DNA from 3 places in the Exiguobacterium sp. s125 genome. Region 2 is predicted to be linked to each of the others. Evidence: predicted binding sites of a transcription regulator. Region 2 holds the regulator's gene; each other region holds the start of a gene.
What was found. Region 2 encodes Rex, which represses fermentation and respiration genes when NADH is low (regulators of the CRP and FNR family bind a similar motif). Its sites were predicted from a motif close to TTGTGAAATATTTCACAA; they were not measured.
Positions count from the first base shown of each region.

Region 1: a site for Rex is predicted at 1,610-1,627, ahead of KNQ05_RS11480 (formate/nitrite transporter family protein). Genes of this name have one in related genera too.
Region 3: a site for Rex is predicted at 2,003-2,020, ahead of KNQ05_RS11700 (cytochrome C oxidase subunit II). Genes of this name have one in related genera too.

Region 1 covers NZ_JACSMI010000004.1:109,566-112,849, forward strand. Annotated here, with positions in the region: gene KNQ05_RS11470 (YitT family protein) at 1-715, opposite strand, end outside; gene KNQ05_RS11475 (hypothetical protein) at 848-1,459, shown strand; gene KNQ05_RS11480 (formate/nitrite transporter family protein) at 1,649-2,485, shown strand; gene KNQ05_RS11485 (DUF1232 domain-containing protein) at 2,535-2,954, opposite strand; gene KNQ05_RS11490 (aminopeptidase) at 3,053-3,284, shown strand, end outside.
Region 2 covers NZ_JACSMI010000007.1:9,274-12,557, forward strand. Annotated here, with positions in the region: gene KNQ05_RS13590 (ABC-F family ATP-binding cassette domain-containing protein) at 1-1,049, opposite strand, end outside; gene KNQ05_RS13595 (redox-sensing transcriptional repressor Rex) at 1,218-1,877, shown strand; gene KNQ05_RS13600 (twin-arginine translocase TatA/TatE family subunit) at 1,877-2,083, shown strand; gene tatC (twin-arginine translocase subunit TatC) at 2,091-2,870, shown strand; tRNA gene KNQ05_RS13610 (tRNA-Ala) at 2,978-3,050, shown strand; gene KNQ05_RS13615 (hypothetical protein) at 3,222-3,284, shown strand, end outside.
Region 3 covers NZ_JACSMI010000004.1:155,614-158,897, reverse strand. Annotated here, with positions in the region: gene KNQ05_RS11710 (b(o/a)3-type cytochrome-c oxidase subunit 1) at 1-1,330, opposite strand, end outside; gene KNQ05_RS11705 (cytochrome c oxidase subunit II) at 1,331-1,801, opposite strand; gene KNQ05_RS11700 (cytochrome C oxidase subunit II) at 1,814-1,927, opposite strand; gene KNQ05_RS11695 (Crp/Fnr family transcriptional regulator) at 2,722-3,284, opposite strand, start outside.

The DNA.
Region 1 (3,284 bases), on a different contig from region 2:
TGGAATAGCCACCGCGCGCATCGAGAATCGTGACACCACGACCAAGTTCTTTTGTGATGACGTCGTTGATTTCATCTGCTTTTTCACAAATGATAATACATTGTTTAGAAGCAGAGTAAAAACTATAGACCGTTTGCAACGCCTTGGCGCGAACGAAGCTCATAATTAATGCATACATAACATGTTTTAAGTCGAAGACTAGCCAAACTAAGATATAGATCACTAAATCCTGCATTAAAAAAATACGCGGGAGCGGCCAGTTATGAAAGCGGGCATAAAAGAACTTTCCGAGGATGTCGAGTCCACCTGTCGAAGCGCCGCCAAAGAAGATTAATGCCATTGCGAGTCCGGAAACTAACCCTGCAAAAATGGAGGCGACGAGAGGATCGTTTAATGACTCAGGAACCACTTGTGTTGGAATCCAATCAATTAAAAATGAAGAAATAAGGACGATAATTCCTGAAAGTAGCATGAATCGTTTTCTTAAGAAGCGAAAACCAAGTAAGAAAAGCGGGATATTCAAGACAAGTTGGGTCAGTCCGATAGGCGTATTGAACAACTCTTGGAAAATAAGTGTGATTCCCATGATGCCGCCAGATCCAATGTCATTTGGAGATAATAAAAGGCTGATATAAAGGGAGTAAAGAAGTGTACCGATTAAAAGGAAACTGATTTTTTCTGTTCGTTTTTTCTTGCTCGTTTGTTTAGTCTTCATTGTGATTGATGAGAAATCCTCATGCTCCTCCTTTGTAAAGTATCTGCCTGCAAGAGTACGCCTATATAGCATTAAATTCAACCCCTCAACTGAAAAATATCGTAAAAAAAATGTGACGCGGGTCGAAAGGAATTGAGTGAATTGAAAAAAATCCTTTTATTTTTATGCTGTGCGCTCATTGGATTAAGCGCAGGTTCCGTTTTTATGTTGCATTACTCGAGGGAATCCCCTGACAATAAGTGGCGTGATGGAGCACTGGTCACCCGATATGTCGGAACATCGGTTACAAATACAAATGCAATGACAGGATTTATTGAACGATTTCCATTTTCAGACGCACTTAAACAAGTAAAGATTGAAGGGACTACCGTCTCCTTACGTTATGAAGTGACGGGTAAATCCAGAAAAGAATGGGTCGGGACAAATCATGAATGGATTGATCCGTCTACACCCTCTTTTATCAAAAGTCGATTTTCGCAACTCGTCATGCACCATACGCTGGCTCTTTTTTTAGCGATTCCTAATGTAATGACAGTTGAAATTCAATATACGGATCCTGTATCAATCCTTCAAATTAAAATCACGCGTAATGATTTTGAAGGGTATACACCACGCGATATTGAGCGAGCTTCGACGTCCACTAACCGCTTTAATCGTGTAGTTATTGACGACTATGTATTAGTTGAATCAAGACGAAAATCCTTTCTAGAATACTTCCGTTCACAACTCAAAATATACCCGTAAAGTAGTTGTATCTAGCAAGAAAAAGCTTTTTTCACAAACTTGACACAATGGTATCGTTTACATGTCATTCTTTCGTAAAAACCTTAAATAAGGGGTAGGCAGGGGTTGAACATCTTATAAGATGGAAGTATGATAATAAGTGAACAAACATTGTGAAGTGTTGAACAAGAAGAAAGCGAGGTTTCTACAATGAATGAAGTAGAAGCATTAGAAGGGCTAAGAAATAAAGCGGTTAAATCAACTAAAATGCTACAAATGCGTCCACTCGAATATTTAGTTCGTGCCATGCTTGCTGGAGTATTCATCGGTTTTGCTATCATATTTACACTCAAAGCAATCAACGGACTTTATCTAAATGAATCGGCTGCGATGACGCTCGTCGGTGGATTAACTTTTGGTGTTGCGCTTGTCTTAATCGTCTACGGCGGTGCAGAACTGTTTACAGGAAATACGATGTATTTTACTACGGCGACGATGCGTGGATACACTACAAAAATGGATACGTTTAAAGTATGGACGATTTGTTTGATTGGTAATGGTCTCGGAGGACTTGCCTTCGCGTTACTCTTTTCGCAAACTGGAATCATTCAAGAGTTAGGCGCAAACAACTGGTTGTTCGCTGTCTCTGAATCGAAAATCCATCACTCGACATGGGAAATTTTTACGCGAGCAATCTTCTGTAACTGGATGGTTTGTTTAGCGATTTTCATTCCGAAAAACATGAAAAATGAATTGGCACAAATCATGATGATGATGGTTTTAGTTGCTGTCTTCTTCGCATCAGGTTTTGACCATGTCATTGCCAATATGGCATTGTTCTCAATCGCGCTTGTCGTACCTCACCCAGAGGCGATTTCATTTGCCGGAGCAATCCATAACTTAATTCCTGCTCTCTTCGGTAACATCATCGGTGGAGCACTCTTCATGGGAATGGTTTACACATGGTTGAATAAAGAAAAGCTAGAAGTGGATCAATCAAAACAACAAGCTGCGACAATCAACATCGCGACGAAAAAAAAAGCATAAAGAAAAGGTAAGGTAGCGACGGGTTTTCCCGCCTCCCTTACCTTTTTCTTTATTCGAGATGTTGGAAGCGATCGACATCTGCTGCGAGTTCTTCATAGATCGATTCGACGATTTGAGCATCATCGAACAGACCGAGAACATTTTCGTCAGGTAGTGCATCAACTGGGGAAGTAAAATAGAGCACAGCCGTCAATAATAATTGTTCTTGTTCTTCCTTCATCGAAAAACGTTTTTGATAAAGGGCACGTAACATCTCAAGTAACTGTTTAAGTTGGAAATACAGCACGAGTTCTGCTTCACGTTCGATATCAGACCCTTCTTCTGAAGCGATATCTTTTGTTAAATGTGCTAAGCCAACTTCTCCTCGAATCAATAAATCTTCCTGTGCTTTGTGATCTCCGACTAACGCCAATGCCTGACGGTGGAAATATGTGTAAGCGGATTTAAAATCTCCTGGTACGAATTCCATGTTCAACACTCCTTCTCTACACCTAGTTTCACCTTATTTCTTGCAAAATTGCAACTCTTTCGTGAAAATAAGAGTAAGAGACGAAAGGGGATTACATAATGCCGACTCAAGAACAACTCAAAAAGTATGCAGCACTCGCTGTACGTACAGGAATCAATTTGCAATCCGGTCAGCAACTAGAAATTCGTGCTGGCATCGAAAATGCACCACTTGTTCGTGAAATTACACGTGTTGCTTACGAAGTAGGCGCATCGAACGTTTACGTGCAATGGTCAGATGATGAAATGACGAAAATCCGTTATTTCGATGCACCGGAAGATTCGTTTGACG
Region 2 (3,284 bases):
AACGTGATGCCTTTTGAGACGGCTTCTTCATAGCCGACCGCGAGTTGCGTGACTTGTAACACATCGTTCCCACTTTGTTTTTCAATCGGGAACGACAGGACGGTGCTGCGTTCATCCCCATCCGGACGATCAATCCGGTCGACTTTTTCAAGACGTTTGCGGACGCTTTGTGCGCGTTTCGTCGTCGTCGCCCGTGCGATGTTACGCTGGATGAAGTCTTGCATCTTCGCGATGTCTTCCTGTTGCTGTTCGAACTGCTTCATCTCTTGTTCATACAGTGCTGCCTTTTGTTCCAAGTACTTCGTGTAGTTGCCGGTAAACTTCCGGCAGACGTTCCGTGACAATTCATAGACGACGTTGACGACCTGGTCGAGGAAGTAACGGTCATGGGAGACGATCAAGACCGCTCCACGGTAACCAGCCAGATAACTTTCGAGCCAAGAGAGTGTATCGATGTCGAGGTGGTTCGTCGGCTCGTCAAGAATCAACAGCTCAGGTGCCTGGAGCAACATCTTCGCCAGTGCGAGTCGCGTCCGTTGTCCACCGGATAGCGTCTGGATCCGGCGTGAATAATCGTCCGGATAAAAACGCATCCCGTGCAGGACGGAGCGGATGTTGGCTTCGAACTGGTAACCGCCGGCGTCCGAGAAGTCATGTTGTGCCTGATCGTATGTTTTCAACAGACGGTCGTAAGCAACAGCATCATTTAAGATATGGTCCATCCCCATCTCAATCTCCATCCGACGGAGCGAACGTTCCTGCTCTTGCAGGTGTTCGAACACGGTCAACATTTCATTCCAAATCGTTTCATTCGACTCAAGACCACTGTCCTGGGCGAGGTAACCGATTTTCACTTCCTTACTCTTCATGATCTCACCAGAGTCATGACTGAGCTCTCCGGCGATGATTTTTAAAAGTGTCGATTTTCCGGCACCATTTCGTCCGACGAGCGCAATCCGGTCCCGCTCCTGCACTTCGAGTTTAATATTGTCTAAAATCGGCTCAACACCGAATGATTTTGATAGTTGGTTCACTTGTAAGAGAATCATAAAAACATCCATCCTTCCACCCTTTAGTCTATCATGAAAAAAACGCAGGAGTCCCGTGGAATATATTATTTGTTAGTCTATGTGAAGTGGTTTACAATCAAAGAGAATAGAATTCTTTGCATTGATTTGGGTGCCACGTCAGAACGTGGCCGAAGGGGGAACTGCAGTATGAATGGGCCAGACACAAAAATACCACAAGCGACGGCGAAACGACTGCCGTTATATTATCGTTTCATTCAGAGTCTTTATAACTCAGGCAAGCTGCGCGTCTCTTCAGCAGAGCTCAGTGAAGCGGTCAAAGTCGATTCAGCGACGATCCGCCGCGATTTTTCCTACTTTGGGGCGTTAGGGAAAAAAGGATACGGTTACAACGTACAACATCTATTGACGTTTTTCCGAAAGACACTGAACCAGGATGAAGTCACGAATGTGGCACTTGTCGGGGTCGGACATCTCGGAACGGCGTTTGCAAATTATAACTTTTTAAAGAATAATAGTACTCGGATAGTCGTTGCGTTTGATGCGGACGAAAACAAGGTCGGAACAACGACGCAAGACGTTCCTATCTATCATGTCTCTGACATGAAAGAGCAAATCGAAGCGAACAAGGTTGATGTCGCCATCTTGACGGTCCCATCCCAGTTCGCACAGTCAGTAGCGGATGAGTTAGTTGAGTATGGTGTGACCGGAATTCTGAACTTTACACCGGCGCGGTTGAACGTACCGGCCCACGTTCGGGTCCATCACATCGATTTGTCGATCGAGTTGCAGTCACTAGTTTATTTCATGAAGCATTATTCGCAATCAGCTGAAGGAGTGAAATCATAATGGAAAACCTTATTCCATCAACCATCGCGTTCATCGGACCAGGGAGCATCGCTTTGATCGGTGCCGTCGCGTTGATCATCTTCGGACCGAAAAAATTACCGGAGCTCGGTCGTGCTGCCGGTCAGACGTTAAAAGAGTTCAAGAGTGCGACACACGGCATCATGGACGATGATAAAGACAACAAGGATGAATCGAAAGAGAAGTGATTAAATTATGGCGATTGATCAAGAACAGAGTGTGACATCGCATCTAGACGAGTTGCGCAAGCGGATCGTCTGGTCACTCATCATCGTCGTCGTCTTGTTCGCCGCGGCCTTTCCGCTCGTCCGACCGCTCGTGCGTTTTCTGCAGTCGGACCTGAAAGAGCTCGGCATCGGATTGAATGCCTTTAATGTGGCCGATCCCCTGATGTTGTACTTGAATTTAGCGTTCATCATCGCGGTCGTCCTGGCTTCACCATTTTGGATGTACCAGCTATGGGCGTTCATCCGACCCGGTTTATTCGAACAGGAACAGAAAGCGACCTTGACGTATATTCCGGTCACATTTTTCTTATTTTTGTCCGGAATCGCGTTCTCTTATTTTTGGTTACTTCCGTTTCTACTCAAAGTATCGACGGAACTTGGGCAAGAGCTCGGCATCGAGCAAGTCATCGGGGTCGAAAACTATTTTAGTTTCTTAATACGGCTGACGATTCCGTTCGGTATCTTGTTCCAACTGCCGGTCGTGACGATGTTCTTGACCCGTCTTGGACTCGTGACGCCATTGTTCATGCGGAAAAATCGGAAATATGCGTACTTTGCGCTCTTCGTCATCGCGGCTTTAATCTCTCCACCGGATGTGACGTCACATCTGATGATTTCGGTACCGTTGTTCGTCCTCTATGAAATCAGCATCATGATTTCAGCCCGGACGTACAAAAAAGTACTGATTCTTGAGCAACAAGCGGAGCTTGAACGACAAGCGGATTTGATGCGTGAGTTGAATAAGTAACAGTCTCCTCTCGGTCGTTTCGGCGACGGAGAGGTTTTTGTTTGGAAGCGCTCTTTTTATATTGAAAAAGTGAATCGATATGGTTTATACTGATTACAAGAATACGAGGGGGCTTAGCTCAGCTGGGAGAGCGTTTGGCTGGCAGCCAAAAGGTCGTCGGTTCGAGCCCGATAGTCTCCATATGTACATCACTTGGCATTTGCCGAGTGGTGTTTTTTGTTATAGTGGTGGCGGCAAAACAGAAGCTTACAGCCTGGATGATGTTGATGAACCGATTGAAGTCGTTTTCTGTGTTTATCCTTTTGAGGGAATGGGAAATTTCTTAATAGGTAATCAAGAGGGGGAAGCATTATGAATCCATTTACGACGTTAATTGCCTTCATCGTCGGCTGTCTTGTTCTGTATCTCGGAATC
Region 3 (3,284 bases), on a different contig from region 2:
GCATCGCAGTCGACATAAAGAGCATACCAATCGTCCACGTCGCCGTCTGGATGAGACCAATTGTATTAATCCGTTTTGTTAAGGTCCGTCCTCGTAATAATGGAACAAGCCAATAGGCCGTTCCAAAGAACGTCAACGCGACTGCAGCCCCGACTGTGATATGGAAGTGACCTGTCACCCATAAAGTGTTATGCACGACGATATTCAATTGGTGAGAAGCATTGATGACACCACCGGCTCCAGCCGGGATGAAGAACAACATGCCGACGAACGGTGCAAGAAAGCGGACATCCCGGTACGGCATTTTCTTGATCCACCCAAATAGTCCGGTCGCACCTTGACGACGACCTGCTAGTTCAAATGTCGCAAACATCGAGAATGCTGTCATCAATGAAGGAATGATGACAAGGAACGTCAAGACGACTTGGATGTACTTCCAAAATGCTGAAATACCGGGTTCGAGCAACTGATGGTGAAAACCAACAGGGAACGAGAACAATAAGAACAGTAAAAATGACATTCGTGCTAAAGCATCTGAAAAAATCTTACCCCCAACAATCTTTGGAATGACCGTGTACCATACGATATAGGCTGGCAATAACCAAAAATAGACGAGCGGATGACCAAAATACCAAAATAATGTCCGGGATAATTCGATCCCGACCTTATCCGTCCAACCGAGTGATAACGGCAAGAGTTGAAAGAGAATCGTCGCTGCGACACCTAGCGTGGCGATGACCCACAACAAAGCCGTCATAATGCTCATATAGGCTTGAAGTGGTGGATGGACATCCTTATGTTCTCGTTTGTAATCCGCGTACATCCGGAACATTGCGGCAGAAGAAACCCATGTTCCAACAACGAAAATCACGAGTCCGATATAAAAAACAGGGTGTGCCTTCAGCGGCGCATAAAATGTGTAGAGAACGGATGCTTCACCTGCTAACACCATCCATGTGACAAGGAGGACACCGACAATCATCAACCAGAATCCAACCCAGCCCAAGCGTCTCGGAAACTCTTCAAAACGCCCGAACGACTGTCCTAAAAATGAAAATAAAAGTCCAAATATGAATAATGTCGTAAAGACAATCGCAAGCATTAGTCCGTGAGCCGTCAGCAATTCATAATAACCGACTCCAGCAATTTCTGGAATGACTCCAGTACGGACGAGTGTCTGTAGTAGACCACATAGTCCACCGATCAGTAACGCCACAAGTGAAAAACTGACGTAGGCAAATCCGAGTTTTGCTTCTTTTAATCCAATCTCTCCTGCGGGGATTCCCCGCTCCATCTCAAACTCCATTAATTTTTTCGAAATCGCATTCATTTATTCCACCACCTTAATCTTAGTCGACATCATGTGATGCGCCGATCCACAATATTCATTACAGACAATTAAATATTCACCAGCTTCTTTAAATGTGTACTCGATTGAATTGATATGTCCGGGAACGACCATCATATTGACGTTCGTCTTGACGATTTCAAATCCATGGACGACATCTTTCGACGTCACCAGAAAATCGACGGTCGCGCCTTTTTTGATAATCATGTCTTGCGGTGTGAACTGGAAAGCTTGTGAGACCATGACGGCCTCATATTTATTGTCGTCAATTTTTTTTAGACCCGGTTTATCAAATGGCTTCGTCTGATCGACTTGCGTCGGGTCAATCAATGTTGCATCCGACGGTGGTTGATTATCAGAAGCGAATGCTGATACGCCAATGATGATTAAAAAGACTGCCAACATGATACAACCGAATACTAACCATATTTTTTCTAAACGATGAATATGCACCCTGATTCCCCCTTATCTTGAAGTGAATAATAAAAAGATTGATCCCCACATTCCGATGATGACTCCGGCAACGATAAATACAGCGATAAACGTTCCCTTCAGTTCTGTATCTGATTTCTGACGCATGATCAGTAGCTCCCTTCCGTCGTTGAATCGGTGACTTAACCTACCTTTATTTTAGAAAAAGACACCCTTCGTAATATGTGATAAACGTCACACCAATTGTGACGATTTCGCGCTTTTCTTTTATAAAACACACATAAAGTTCACAACTTGTTACGTACTGAACATATTACGTACTGAACATATTTTGAACCGTTACTGTTTGTGCGACACAAAAAAGGACCGCATTCAAAAAGAATGTGATCCTACAGCGTGTAGACAAACTATTATGAAGAGTGAACATACTATAACGAGAGGCAATCCGTTCGCGCGTCCCTGTCTCGTCTCGTCTTCAAAGCGGCAACCTTCCGCGCCGCTACAGCCAAGCTGCAGGGTCGCAACCGATTGCTTTTCGCGGTTCTAAGCGATTCGAGACGGATTGCGTGCTAAACCGTCTGCATGCCAGGCTTTCCGTCACGGTATTCCTATAAAAAGCGTCACATTTCGTTGACTCCTACGGGAAAAAGTGCGTTTTTAACGCACGTTCAGAGGCAGGCAAGACCCTGCTCGTTGTCCGTGAGGATCAAGGAGCAACGGCTTGCGCCTCGCCCGAGGAAAGCAACGAAAAAAGACGCTTGATCTCCCGATAGCACGTTGTCTACATCCTGAAGGACCACATTCAAAAAGAATATGATCCTAGACTGCTGATAAGTTCTTCTAAAGTTTGACGTGTTGCGGTTCCATCAAAAGGATGATGTTGGAGCAATTTTTAAGTCAGCTCCAGCGTATGGCTCCGTAAGCTAACGCTCAAGTTAAGTTTAAATCCGGCAGACACCGACAGGACACCCTTCACAGTGGCAAAGATCGCGTAAATAGTTGGCATCATGAACGATGATTTTAGTCGTCGTCATCGAAATGACATTGTCTTTTTTCCACTGAGAAAACATCCGGTTGACCGTTTCACGTGGTGCCCCGATCAACTGACCGAGTTCAGTATCCGACGGTCGCTTTGAAATCACGTAATCGTCATCGACTTTTTTTCCGTCCATTGCGATTAGTCGTAAGAGTGTCGAAGCGAGTGCCCCTTGTTTCCCGAACAATAAGAGGTCACGTAACTTCGTTTCCGTTTGTTTTCGCATCAAGGCTTGCCAGCGCATGATATCTAATGCGAATGTTCCATCTTTTTTCATCAAATCTTCGAGTGTCGATTTCGAGATGAAGCCAATGACACTGTCCTCCATCGTTTCGACACTATAGGAGCTTGGAAATGCTTCTCCGACATCGAATTCACCAAATAAGTCACCTTTGAAATATAAGAACATCATTAGCGGGCTACCTTTTTTCGTGAGCTTTGATAGTTTTACACCACCTTGTTTCACAT